Regions from separate parts of the Enterobacter oligotrophicus genome, predicted to be linked through region 2. Evidence: predicted binding sites of a transcription regulator. Region 2 holds the regulator's gene; each other region holds the start of a gene.
What was found. Region 2 encodes PhoB, which activates phosphate uptake and scavenging genes when phosphate is short. Its sites were predicted from a motif close to CTGTCATAAAACTGNCNNAT; they were not measured.

Region 1 (3,186 bases), 1.1 Mb from region 2:
TTCGTCTCTGAAACCGACACCGAAGTGATTGCTCACCTGGTGCACCGGGAGCTGGAGCAGGGCGGCACGCTGCGTGACGCGGTGCTGCGTGCTATTCCTCAGCTGCGCGGTGCCTACGGTACGGTGATCATGGATTCCCGCGACCCGTCCACGCTGCTGGCCGCGCGTTCCGGTAGCCCGATGGTTATCGGCCTGGGCATGGGGGAAAACTTTATCGCCTCTGACCAGCTGGCGCTGCTGCCGGTTACTCGTCGCTTTATCTTCCTGGAAGAGGGCGATATTGCGGAAGTGACGCGTCGCAGCGTGACGGTGTTCAACACCAAAGGCGAGCAGGTGAAGCGCCAGGAGATCGAATCTAACCTGCAGTACGACGCAGGCGACAAAGGCGCTTACCGTCACTACATGCAGAAAGAGATTTACGAGCAGCCGAATGCCATCAAAAACACCCTGACCGGGCGTATCAGCCACGGTGAAGTTGATTTGAGCGAACTGGGCGCAAACGCGAACGAACTGCTGGGCAAGGTTGAGCACATTCAGATCGTGGCCTGTGGCACCTCTTACAACTCCGGTATGGTGTCTCGCTACTGGTTTGAATCCCTGGCAGGTGTGCCGTGTGATGTCGAAATCGCCTCTGAATTCCGCTACCGCAAATCCGCGGTGCGTCGTAACAGCCTGATGATTACCCTTTCTCAGTCAGGCGAAACGGCGGATACCCTGGCGGCACTGCGTCTCTCTAAAGAGTTGGGCTACCTGGGTTCGCTGGCGATTTGTAACGTGCCGGGCTCCTCGCTGGTACGCGAGTCCGATCTGGCGCTGATGACCAAAGCGGGCACTGAAATCGGCGTAGCATCGACCAAAGCGTTCACCACGCAGCTGACCGTTCTGCTGATGCTGGTGGCGAAACTGGCGCGCCTGAAAGGCGAAGATGCTTCCGTTGAGCACGACATCGTTCATGGTCTGCAGGCGCTGCCGAGCCGCATTGAGCAGATGCTGTCTCAGGACAAACGCATTGAAGCGCTGGCAGAAGATTTCTCTGACAAACATCACGCGCTGTTCCTGGGCCGTGGCGATCAGTATCCGATTGCGCTGGAAGGCGCGCTGAAGCTGAAAGAGATCTCCTACATCCACGCGGAAGCCTACGCGGCAGGCGAGCTGAAACACGGCCCGCTGGCGCTGATTGATGCGGATATGCCGGTTATCGTTGTGGCACCAAACAACGAACTGCTGGAAAAACTGAAATCCAACATCGAAGAAGTGCGCGCCCGCGGCGGTGTACTGTACGTCTTTGCGGATAAAGATGCCGGTTTCGCCAGCAGCGATAACATGCACATCATTGAGATGCCGCATGTGGAAGAGATGATTGCACCTATCTTCTACACCGTTCCGCTGCAGTTACTGGCTTACCACGTTGCGCTGATCAAAGGCACCGACGTTGACCAGCCGCGTAACCTGGCGAAATCCGTAACCGTCGAATAATCTCTCCAGGCTCCACCTTCTGGTGGAGCTTTTTACCTTGCCTGGTTTGTTTTTAATCAATTCTTTCTCGTTTTTATTTATGACAATCTGTCATCTTCAGCTACTTTTTTCAGTGTCACATAAAGAAAATATTACTGAAAACGTACTGTCATGTTTGCGGCTAACATAATGATAATTAAGAATAGTTTTGCTGATTTTTAAGTGAAACTTTCATTGTCATAAAACTGTCATAATTCGTACATTTATCTGTCACCTGTTTGTCCTATTTTGCTCATCGTAGCCACTAAACAACGATTTACGAAATCCTTGCAGGAGACATTATGAAAGTTATGCGTACCACTGTCGCAACTGTTGTCGCCGCGACCTTATCTCTGAGCGCTTTCTCTGTATTCGCAGCAGCAAGCCTGACTGGCGCTGGTGCAACCTTCCCTGCGCCGGTGTATGCCAAATGGGCAGATACCTACCAGAAAGAAACCGGTAACAAGGTTAACTATCAGGGTATCGGCTCCTCCGGTGGCGTAAAACAAATTACCGCTAACACCGTTGATTTCGGCGCATCAGATGCACCTCTGTCTGATGACAAACTGGCTCAGGAAGGCCTGTTCCAGTTCCCGACCGTTATCGGTGGTGTCGTTCTGGCGATCAACCTGCCTGGCGTGAAATCGGGTGAGCTGGTGCTGGACGGCAAAACCCTGGGTGATATCTACCTGGGTAAAATCAAAAAATGGGATGACGAAGCGATCGCGAAACTCAACCCAGGCCTGAAGCTGCCTTCTCAGAACATCGCTGTGGTTCGTCGCGCTGACGGTTCTGGCACCTCCTTCGTCTTCACCAGCTACCTGGCGAAAGTGAACGAAGAGTGGAAATCTAAAGTCGGCTCTGGCTCTACCGTTAACTGGCCAACCGGTCTGGGCGGTAAAGGGAATGACGGTATCGCCGCGTTTGTACAGCGTCTGCCAGGCTCTATCGGTTACGTAGAATACGCTTACGCCAAACAGAACAACCTGGCTTACACGAAGCTGGTTTCTGCTGACGGCAAACCGGTTAGCCCGACCGAAGAGAACTTTGCTAACGCCGCGAAAGGCGCTGACTGGAGCAAATCCTTCGCTCAGGATCTGACTAACCAGAAAGGCGACGACGCCTGGCCAATCACCTCTACCACCTTCATTCTGGTTCACAAAGATCAGAAGAAACCTGAGCAGGGTGCTGAAGTGCTGAAGTTCTTCGACTGGGCATACAAAAATGGTGGCAAACAGGCTAATGACCTGGATTACGCCAGCCTGCCAGACAGCGTGGTTGAGCAGATTCGTGCTGCATGGAAAACCAATGTGAAAGACAGCAGCGGTAAGGCATTGTATTAATTTAGCATTCTGACGAAAATGGCGGGTGGCGCTTGCGCTTACCCGCCCTACGGTTCCGACTGTAGGCCGGGTAAGCGCAAGCGCCACCCGGCGATTTCGTAAACGCGTTTAACAGAAGAGTAATTTATGGCTGCAACCAAGCCTGCATTTAACCCTCCGGGTAAAAAAGGTGACATGATTTTCAGCGCACTGGTCAAACTGGCTGCGCTGATTGTGCTATTGCTGCTCGGCGGCATTATCGTGTCTCTGATTTTCTCCTCCTGGCCGAGCATTCAGAAATTCGGTTTCTCCTTCCTGTGGACCAAAGAGTGGGATGCACCGAACGATATCTACGGTGCGCTGGTGCCGA
Region 2 (3,186 bases):
GTGGGTGAACAACTCGTTGAGCCTGGCGCGCTTCGCATCGTCAATCTCTTCCTGAGACAGCCGCCGTGCAAATACCTCTTCGACATTGAGTTCACTGAGCGTTTCACGCCGTGCGCTTAACAGAATTTTCTCGCGTTGCTCGCGGCTGCGGCGCACCAGCAGCACTTCAACGGGGAGATCTTCTGTCAGCGCCTGAATTTTACGCTGCATATCGTGCAGGTAGTCGTCGGTGGTGATTTCGATATCCAGCCAGACGGGCGGGTTAAGCTCCGCGCCGCGCCACTGCTCAAGCTGGGCGGTGATGGCGGCGAGATCGCCTTTCAGCACCGCCAGCGGCTGGGTGACAGGCACCTCCAGCGTTTCAACTGCGCTGAGTTTACCGTCAGTAAAACTCACCAGGTGAACGCATTTGGCTTTGCCGGTCTCATCAAAACTGAGCGAAATGGGCGAGCCACAGTAGCGAATGTGCTCGCAGCCGCCGATGATTTGTGCCCGGTGAATGTGTCCGAGGGCGATATAGTCGGCTGGCGGGAAGTTCTGTGCCGGGAAAGCATCCAGCGTGCCAATATAAATGTCACGTACCGCGTCACTTTTACTGGCTCCAACAGTCGTGAGATGCCCGGTGGCAATCACCGGAATCGCCCGATCGCCGCGCAGGGCACAGGCATCGGTATGCTGCTGGTGATAATAGTCGGTAATGGCCTGTAATAGATGCTGCTGTTTTTCACTGCCAGACAGTCCGGCCTGGCTTTGTACAATATCGCGCGGGCGTAAAAACGGTATCGGGCACAGTACCGCACCCGGCGTGCCGTCGCGTTTTTTCAGGATTTGCGGCGCATGCCCGGCGCTGGCGACCACCGTGGTGTTAAGGAACGCCAGGATATCGCGGGATTCATTTAGCGTTGCCACCGAGTCGTGGTTTCCGGCGACAATCACCAGATGACAGCCAGTCTGCTGCAGGTTCACCACGAAACGGTTGTAGAGCTCTCGCGCATAGCTCGGCGGCGATCCGGTGTCAAAGATATCACCCGCCACAATGATCGCATCCACCTCATGCGACCGGGCCGTGTCCAGCAACCAGTTCAGGAATGCTTCGTGTTCGGCAGCACGGCTTTTGCTGTAAAAATTTTGACCCAGATGCCAGTCCGAGGTGTGAAGTATGCGCATAACAGATCCGTGGCGAAAAAAGATGAGGGCGATTATAAACTGTCAGGGAAGGGAAAATAACCGCTGTAATAAAACAACAGTTTGCCATTGATGGTGGTAATGTTTTTCATAAATCTGTCATAAATCTGACGCATAATGACGCCGCATTACAAACTTGTAACTTAAATAAGACAGGGCAAAGTATGGCGAGACGTATTCTGGTCGTAGAAGATGAAGCTCCAATTCGCGAAATGGTGTGCTTCGTGCTCGAACAAAATGGCTTCCAGCCGGTTGAAGCGGAAGATTATGACAGCGCGGTGAACCAGCTGAATGAACCCTGGCCCGATTTGATTCTGCTTGACTGGATGTTGCCTGGTGGCTCTGGCCTGCAGTTCATCAAACACATTAAACGTGAAGCGATGACCCGCGACATTCCGGTTGTGATGCTGACGGCGCGCGGTGAAGAAGAGGATCGCGTGCGCGGTCTTGAAACCGGCGCGGACGATTACATCACCAAGCCATTCTCTCCGAAGGAGCTGGTTGCCCGTATCAAAGCGGTGATGCGCCGCATTTCGCCAATGGCGGTGGAGGAGGTGATTGAGATGCAGGGCCTGAGCCTTGACCCCACCTCACACCGCGTGATGACCGGTGAAAACCCTCTCGACATGGGGCCAACCGAATTCAAACTCCTGCACTTCTTTATGACTCACCCGGAACGCGTCTACAGCCGCGAGCAGTTGCTGAATAACGTCTGGGGAACTAACGTGTATGTCGAAGACCGGACAGTTGACGTACATATCCGCCGCCTGCGTAAAGCGCTTGAACTGAGCGGCCACGATCGCATGGTACAGACGGTCCGCGGCACGGGTTATCGTTTTTCGACCCGTTTCTGAACAATGACAGGAGTGTGACGCGTGCTGGAACGTCTGTCATGGAAAAGGCTCGTCTTTGAACTGATCTTATGTTGTATTCCGGCCTTCATTCTGGGGGCCTTTTTTGGACATTTACCGTGGTTCCTGCTGGCGGCAGTGACCGGATTACTGATCTGGCATTTCTGGAACTTACTGCGCCTCTCCTGGTGGCTGTGGGTGGACAGAAGTATGACGCCACCGCCAGGAAGCGGAAGCTGGGAGCCGCTGCTTTACGGCCTTCACCAGATGCAGATGCGCAACAAAAAGCGTCGCCGCGAGCTGGGAAGTTTGATTAAGCGTTTTCGCAGTGGCGCGGAATCGCTGCCGGATGCCGTTATTCTGACCACCGAAGAGGGGACGATCTTCTGGTGTAATGGTCTGGCGCAGCAGCTGCTGGGCTTGCGCTGGCCGGACGATAACGGCCAGAACATCCTTAACCTTCTGCGTTACCCGGAGTTCACGCTGTATCTGAAAAAGCGTGATTTTACCCGTCCGCACAATCTGAAGCTCAATAACGGTCGGCATCTTGAGATCCGCGTGATGCCGTACAGCGATCAGCAGTGGCTGATGGTTGCGCGCGATGTGACCCAGATGCACCAGCTGGAAGGGGCGCGCCGCAACTTCTTCGCCAACGTCAGCCACGAGCTACGCACGCCGCTGACGGTGCTCCAGGGTTACCTGGAGATGATGCAGGAGCAAACGCTGGAAGGCGCTCCGCGCGAGAAAGCGCTGCACACCATGCGCGAGCAAACGTACCGGATGGAAGGGCTGGTGAAACAACTTCTCACGCTGTCAAAAATAGAAGCGGCCCCTACGCTGGCGCTGAATGACACCATCGACGTGCCGATGATGTTACGGGTGGTTGAACGTGAAGCGCAGACGTTAAGCCATAAAAAGCATGAACTTATTTTCGACGTTGATAACACGCTGAAAGTGCTCGGCAGTGAAGACGAGTTACGTAGTGCCATTTCCAACCTGGTTTACAATGCGGTGAATCATACGCCAGCGGGGACGCGCATTATGGTGCGCTGGCACCATGTGCCAGCAGGTGCGGAGTTTAGCGTTGAGGATAACGGTCCGGGTATTGCACCGGAGCACATTCCACGCCTGACCGAGCGTTTTTACCGTG
Region 3 (3,186 bases), 1.4 Mb from region 2:
GACCCGCTTTTTTGTCGCCTTCAACCGATTAAATCAGCTTCAGCGAAATCCAGTACAGACCGCCAGACAGCAGGATAGACGCCGGGAGGGTGAACACCCAGGCCATCAGAATGTTGGTGACGGTTTTGCGTTGCAGACCGCCACCGTCAACAATCATAGTCCCTGCCACGGACGAGGAAAGTACGTGGGTAGTTGATACTGGCATACCGGTGTAGCTCGCCAGACCGATAGAAACGGCCGCCGTCATCTGCGCGGACATACCCTGCGCATAGGTCATGCCTTTCTTACCAATCTTCTCGCCGATGGTGGTCGCCACACGACGCCAGCCAATCATCGTACCGATACCGAGCGCCAGCGCGACTGCCATGATGATCCAGATTGGCGCGTACTCAATGGTATTGAGCATATCGCTTTTCAGTTTCTTCAGTAGACGCTGGTCGTCAGCATTCACTTCCGGCAGCTTCGCGACTTTATCGGTAATATCAGAGATGCAGAGCATAATACGACGCAGCTGACCACGTTGTTCAACCGCCAGTTTGTCGTAGCTTTCGATATCGCCCAGCATACCTTTGGCACGTTCCAGCGCGTTAATCGCGTTTGCCGGATGGCAGTGGAACTCACCTGGTGCGGTAGTTGCACCCGCTTCCGGAGACGGAATCAGCTGGTCAACGCCGGTCGCTTTCTTCAACAACTCAGGGTGTTGCTGGAAGTAAACTTCAACGTTGTTAATGGCGTCACGGGTACGGGTGATTTCGTAACCGGAGGCGTTCATGTTAACCACGAAACCTGCCGGAGCCACGCCAATCAGAACCAGCATCACCAGACCAATGCCTTTCTGACCATCGTTTGCACCGTGAGAGAAAGCCACGCCGATAGCGGAAATGATCAGCGCGATACGTGTCCAGAATGGCGGCTTTTTCTTGCCGTCTTTCTTTTCACGCTCTGCTGGCGTCAGGTGGATACGCGCACGTTTTTTCGTGTTGCTCCAGTAGCGACGCAGAATGAAAATTAATCCACCTGCAACCACCAGACCGACGATAGGAGAGATGATCAGTGAGCCGAAAATCCCCAGCACTTTCGGGATGTTCAGCGCATCAACGACGGAGGTCCCGGTCATCAGGGCATTGGTTAACCCGATACCGATAATCGCGCCGATGAGGGTGTGAGAACTGGATGCAGGCAGGCCGAAATACCAGGTTCCGAGGTTCCAGATAATTGCAGCAAGCAGCATTGAGAACACCATAGCAAGGCCATGGCCAGAACTAACGTTAAGCAGCAGATCCGTTGGCAGCATATGCACGATGGCATACGCAACGCTCAGTCCGCCCAGGAGGACACCAAAAAAGTTAAATACCGCCGCCATAACAACCGCAAGCTGCGACCGCATTGCGCGCGTGTAGATAACCGTTGCTACTGCGTTTGCAGTGTCGTGGAAGCCGTTGATTGCTTCGTAAAACAGTACAAAAACCAGAGCAAGCAATAATAAAAGCCCGGTATGTAAATCCAGGCCAGCAAACAAATGTAGCATAGGACGTTACGCCATTTTGAGGACATGAACGCGGCGCATTATCCAGGACAAATGCGCAACGGGCAAAGTGAAATATAGCTTTTTTTTGATATTCCTTCGGCTTTGTTTAGCGCAGGTAAAGAAATATATTTTATATTTCAGATATATGACTGATATCTGGGTTATTTGCGCTGGTGTGACCACAGAGGAAACTTTACAATCCGCGGCAGTTAACGAAGAGGATTTTGACGTGGAAAGGTTTGATGCCGTGGTAATTGGTGCCGGTGCGGCGGGTATGTTTTGTGCGGCAATGGCCGGACAAGCGGGTCGCCGTGTGCTGCTGCTGGATAACGGTAAAAAGCCTGGCCGCAAGATCCTGATGTCCGGTGGCGGGCGCTGTAACTTCACTAATCTCTATGTCGAACCTGCGGCCTATTTGAGCCAAAATCGTCATTTTTGCAAATCGGCGCTGGCACGCTATACCCAGTGGGATTTTATTGAGCTGGTGGGCAAGCACGGCATCGCGTGGCATGAAAAGACGCTGGGACAGCTGTTCTGCGACGACTCCGCGCAGCAGATTGTCGATATGCTGGTGGCTGAGTGCGAGAAGGGCGGCGTGGTGATGCGCCTGCGCACGGAAGTGCTGGACGTGGCGCGCGACGAACAGGGCTACACGCTGCAGCTCAACGGTGAAAGCGTCAGCGCCGGAAACCTGGTGATCGCCAGCGGCGGCCTGTCGATGCCAGGGCTGGGCGCTTCCCCGTTCGGCTATAAGATTGCTGAGCAGTTCGGCCTGAAGGTGCTGCCGACGCGCGCAGGGCTGGTGCCGTTCACGCTGCATAAACCTCTGCTGGAACAATTACAGACGCTTTCTGGCGTTTCTGTTCCATCAGTCATTACCGCCGAAGACGGTACGGTGTTCCGCGAAAATCTGCTGTTCACCCATCGCGGGCTCTCCGGCCCGGCGGTGCTGCAAATTTCCAGCTACTGGCAGCCGGGCGAGTTTGTGACGGTGAATCTGGTGCCGGACTGCGATCTCGGCGCATTCCTCAATGAGCAACGCACCGCGCACCCGAATCAGAGCCTGAAGAACACTCTGGCGATGCAGCTACCGAAACGTCTGGTGGAGTGCCTGCAGGTGTTAGGGCAGATCCCGGACGTCGCGCTTAAGCAGTTGAACAGCCGCGAACAGGAAACGCTGGTCGAGACGCTGACGAACTGGCGCGTCCAGCCAAACGGGACAGAAGGCTACCGGACGGCGGAAGTTACGCTCGGCGGTGTGGATACTCATGAGCTTTCATCACGCACCATGGAAGCGCGTAACGTGCCGGGGCTCTATTTTATCGGCGAAGTGATGGATGTTACCGGCTGGCTGGGTGGGTATAACTTCCAGTGGGCATGGGCGAGTGCCTGGGCGTGTGCGCAGGCGCTTGCCGAAAAGAACGGTTAATATTGACTTTTTAGAGTGCTGTGCCCCTAACAAGGCCCACTCTTTTTATTTACTGGCTCAGGCCAGTCTGCATGGTTTTTGTGTTTTGCCTCCAGAAAAGGGTTGTGTATGTCTGCTGCTCATCTCGGTTTCCCCACGGAAACCGTTGTTGTCTTTGTTGTGATGGCCGTTGGGGCGATGTTTATCGACCTCTTTATGCACCGCCACGATAAACCGATCTCGCTGAAAA
Region 4 (3,186 bases), 1.9 Mb from region 2:
CATCAGATCCAGCGAGCCTGACGAGAAGTGCAGGGCACTCTGACCACGGGTGACAATCGCGCAGCGTAGCCCTTGCTGTGTAAGTTTGATGCCGCAGAGCAAACCCGCGAGCCCGCCACCGATAATCACGGTATCAAATTTCATCGTGTTGCTCCTTCTCCAGACCACAAAGCCCCTGGTAGACCCAGCGGGTAAATTCGCTTTCGCGCAGGGCATCACCCCAGGCAACAGGCTGAATACCTTTCCAGCGCTCATTTAAAAACTCGCTGAGCTGAGCAAGCGACTGGGTTGAGGTGGTGGCATGAAAACGCTGCAGCAGCCCGGCGGCGCGACAGGCGCACAGTTCACCCTGGCAGGTCCCCATGCCGACGCGCGTGCGGCGGCGCAAATCGAGCAGGTTATTGACCGTCAGGTTCTCCACTGCATATTGCACTTCGCCTGCGGTTACCGCTTCACACTCGCATACCAGACTGCGGCTCAGCCGACCTTCACCCAGCCACGCAGGCGTTCTGTCGCCGTGGCGATAAATGGCGGAACCGCGCAGCGGAGCGGGCAGTGAGATAATTTTTTGCAGTGTCTTTTCGGTAGACTGTCGCGAGCCGGGCAGGGGCTGCTCCGCCGTCACGCACGGTTCGGTGTTGCCGAGTTTGCGGCAGACGGCATCGGTTGCCCACTGCGCCATCAGGCGATAGGTCATCAGCTTGCCGCCGGTGATGGTAATAAAACCGTCCATGCCGTCGCGTTCTGCGTGGTCGAGTAGCACGATGCCACGGCTGACGTTACGACCACTCGGATCGTTATCGCTGGCCACCAGCGGACGCACGCCAGCATAGGCGCGCAGAATACGGGTCTGCGCCATTACCGGTGCCAGTTTTTCCCCTTCGCGCAGCAGAATATCCACCTCAGCAGCAGTTACCCTATTGTCGTCAATCTCGCTGTAGTCGACGTGGGTTGAAGTGGTGCCGATGAGTGAAATGGTATCCCCCGGCACCAGAATGTCGGCGTCCGAGGGTTTGCGGCAGCGGTTGATCACGTGGTTATTGATGCGGTGATCGAGGATCAGCAGCGAGCCTTTCGCCGGGAACATGCGGATGGATAAGTCAGCGTACTCAGCGATACGCTGCCCCCAGATGCCTGCTGCGTTAATGACGACGGCGGCAAACAGGTCGTGAGCTTCGTTATATTGTGTGTCAAAAACCCGCACGCCGCGGACGCGATGGCCTTCACGGATAAGCCCGGTCACTGCATGTCCGGTGAGGATGCGCGCGCCATGCTCGCGGGCGTCCAGCATATTGGCAGCGGTCAGACGGAAGGGATCGACGGTGCCATCAGGGACCCTGACGGCACCCGTGAGTGCCGGGTTCACGGAAGGCTCAATACGGCGCGCCTGCGCGGGATCAATGGCCTCGGCCGGTATGCCTGCTGCTGCGCAGGCTGAAATAAACGTGTGCTGAAACGCGAGGTCATCTTCGGGAAGCGTAATGAACAGGCCGTCGGTTGGCTCAATACAGTGGCGGGCGATGCGCTTAAGGAACTGGTTTTCAGCAATACATTCGCGGGCGGATTCGCCGTCAGTCACCGCATACCGCGCGCCGCTGTGCAGCAGGCCGTGATTTCGCCCGGTCGCACCCGTTGCAATATCATGACGCTCCAGAAGCGTGACGCGTAAACCCCGTAGGGCGCAGTCACGCGCGATCCCGGCTCCGGTTGCGCCACCGCCAATGATAATCACATCGCTGTAACGAGGATCGTGAATTGTCATTGTCTTCCCTCTATGTTCGTTTTTTATCATTTAGCCACACTGAAATTGTGGTTTGTTTGATTTCGAACATAAACGAGCGTTATTCGAAAGTGAAATGTGATTCCATGCGCCTTTTTGCGCACACTGTCATATTTCTGTAACAATCTGTGCGTTGATTCACAGTAACAATCACCGTGATTTTTTAACATCGCCGCCTCTCTGGAGTGTGGGGCAGTAAAACCCCAAAAATTCAATACCTGGCCACGGAGGCTGTCATGCTCAGTATCTTTAAACCTGCGCCGCATCGGGCGCGTCTGCCTGAGGCAGAAATTGATCCGCTATACCGTCGTCTGCGTTGGCAAATCTTCCTGGGGATCTTCTTCGGGTACGCGGCTTACTATCTGGTACGTAAAAACTTCGCTCTCGCTATGCCATATCTGGTGGAGCAGGGCTTTTCGCGTGGCGATCTGGGATTCGCGCTGTCGGGGATCTCTATCGCCTACGGTTTTTCGAAGTTCATTATGGGCTCGGTGTCGGACCGCTCGAATCCGCGCGTTTTCCTGCCTGCCGGTCTGATCCTCGCGGCCGCGGTGATGCTGTTTATGGGCTTTGTGCCGTGGGCAACCTCCAGCATTGCGATTATGTTCGTGCTGCTGTTCCTCTGCGGCTGGTTCCAGGGGATGGGATGGCCGCCGTGTGGACGCACCATGGTGCACTGGTGGTCGCAGAAAGAGCGTGGCGGCATTGTGTCCGTCTGGAACTGCGCGCATAACGTTGGCGGGGGGATTCCGCCACTGCTGTTCCTGCTGGGGATGGCCTGGTTCAACGACTGGCACGCGGCGCTCTACATGCCAGCCTTTGGCGCGATTCTGGTGGCTATTTTTGCTTTTGCCCTGATGCGTGACACGCCGCAGTCCTGCGGTCTGCCGCCGATTGAAGAGTACAAAAACGACTATCCGGATGATTACAGCGAGCAGCATGAAGAAGAACTGACGGCAAAGCAGATCTTCATGAAGTACGTGCTGCCAAACAAACTGCTGTGGTACATCGCGGTGGCGAACGTGTTCGTTTACCTGCTGCGCTACGGCATTCTTGACTGGTCACCAACCTACCTGAAAGAGGTGAAGCATTTCGCACTGGATAAATCGTCCTGGGCCTACTTCCTTTACGAATATGCGGGAATTCCGGGCACGCTGATCTGCGGCTGGATGTCGGATAAAGTATTTAAAGGCAACCGCGGTGCAACGGGTGTCTTCTTTATGACGCTGGTGACCATTGCTACCGTTGTTTACTGGCTTAACCCGCCGGGCAACCCAGGCGTGGATATGGCGTGTATGATCGTCATCGGCTTCCTGATCTATGGCCCGGTCATGCTGATTGGTCTGCACGCGCTGGAACTGGCACCGAAAAAAGCGGCAGGCACGGCGGCAGGCTTTACCGGTCTG

Region 1: a site for PhoB is predicted at 1,690-1,709, ahead of pstS (phosphate ABC transporter substrate-binding protein PstS). Genes of this name have one in related genera too.
Region 3: a site for PhoB is predicted at 1,661-1,680, ahead of pitA (inorganic phosphate transporter PitA). Genes of this name have one in related genera too.
Region 4: a site for PhoB is predicted at 1,886-1,905, ahead of glpT (glycerol-3-phosphate transporter). Genes of this name have one in related genera too.

What each region holds. Positions count from the first base shown of each region.
Region 1 is NZ_AP019007.1:2,462,035-2,465,220, reverse strand. Features, by position in the region: gene glmS (glutamine--fructose-6-phosphate transaminase (isomerizing)) at 1-1,476, shown strand, start outside; gene pstS (phosphate ABC transporter substrate-binding protein PstS) at 1,797-2,837, shown strand; gene pstC (phosphate ABC transporter permease PstC) at 2,964-3,186, shown strand, end outside.
Region 2 is NZ_AP019007.1:3,529,212-3,532,397, forward strand. Features, by position in the region: gene sbcD (exonuclease subunit SbcD) at 1-1,167, opposite strand, end outside; gene phoB (phosphate response regulator transcription factor PhoB) at 1,350-2,039, shown strand; gene phoR (phosphate regulon sensor histidine kinase PhoR) at 2,061-3,186, shown strand, end outside.
Region 3 is NZ_AP019007.1:2,175,698-2,178,883, reverse strand. Features, by position in the region: gene pitA (inorganic phosphate transporter PitA) at 29-1,528, opposite strand; gene EoCCA6_RS10535 (BaiN/RdsA family NAD(P)/FAD-dependent oxidoreductase) at 1,758-2,957, shown strand; gene EoCCA6_RS10530 (TerC/Alx family metal homeostasis membrane protein) at 3,066-3,186, shown strand, end outside.
Region 4 is NZ_AP019007.1:980,976-984,161, reverse strand. Features, by position in the region: gene glpB (glycerol-3-phosphate dehydrogenase subunit GlpB) at 1-144, opposite strand, end outside; gene glpA (anaerobic glycerol-3-phosphate dehydrogenase subunit A) at 134-1,762, opposite strand; gene glpT (glycerol-3-phosphate transporter) at 2,017-3,186, shown strand, end outside.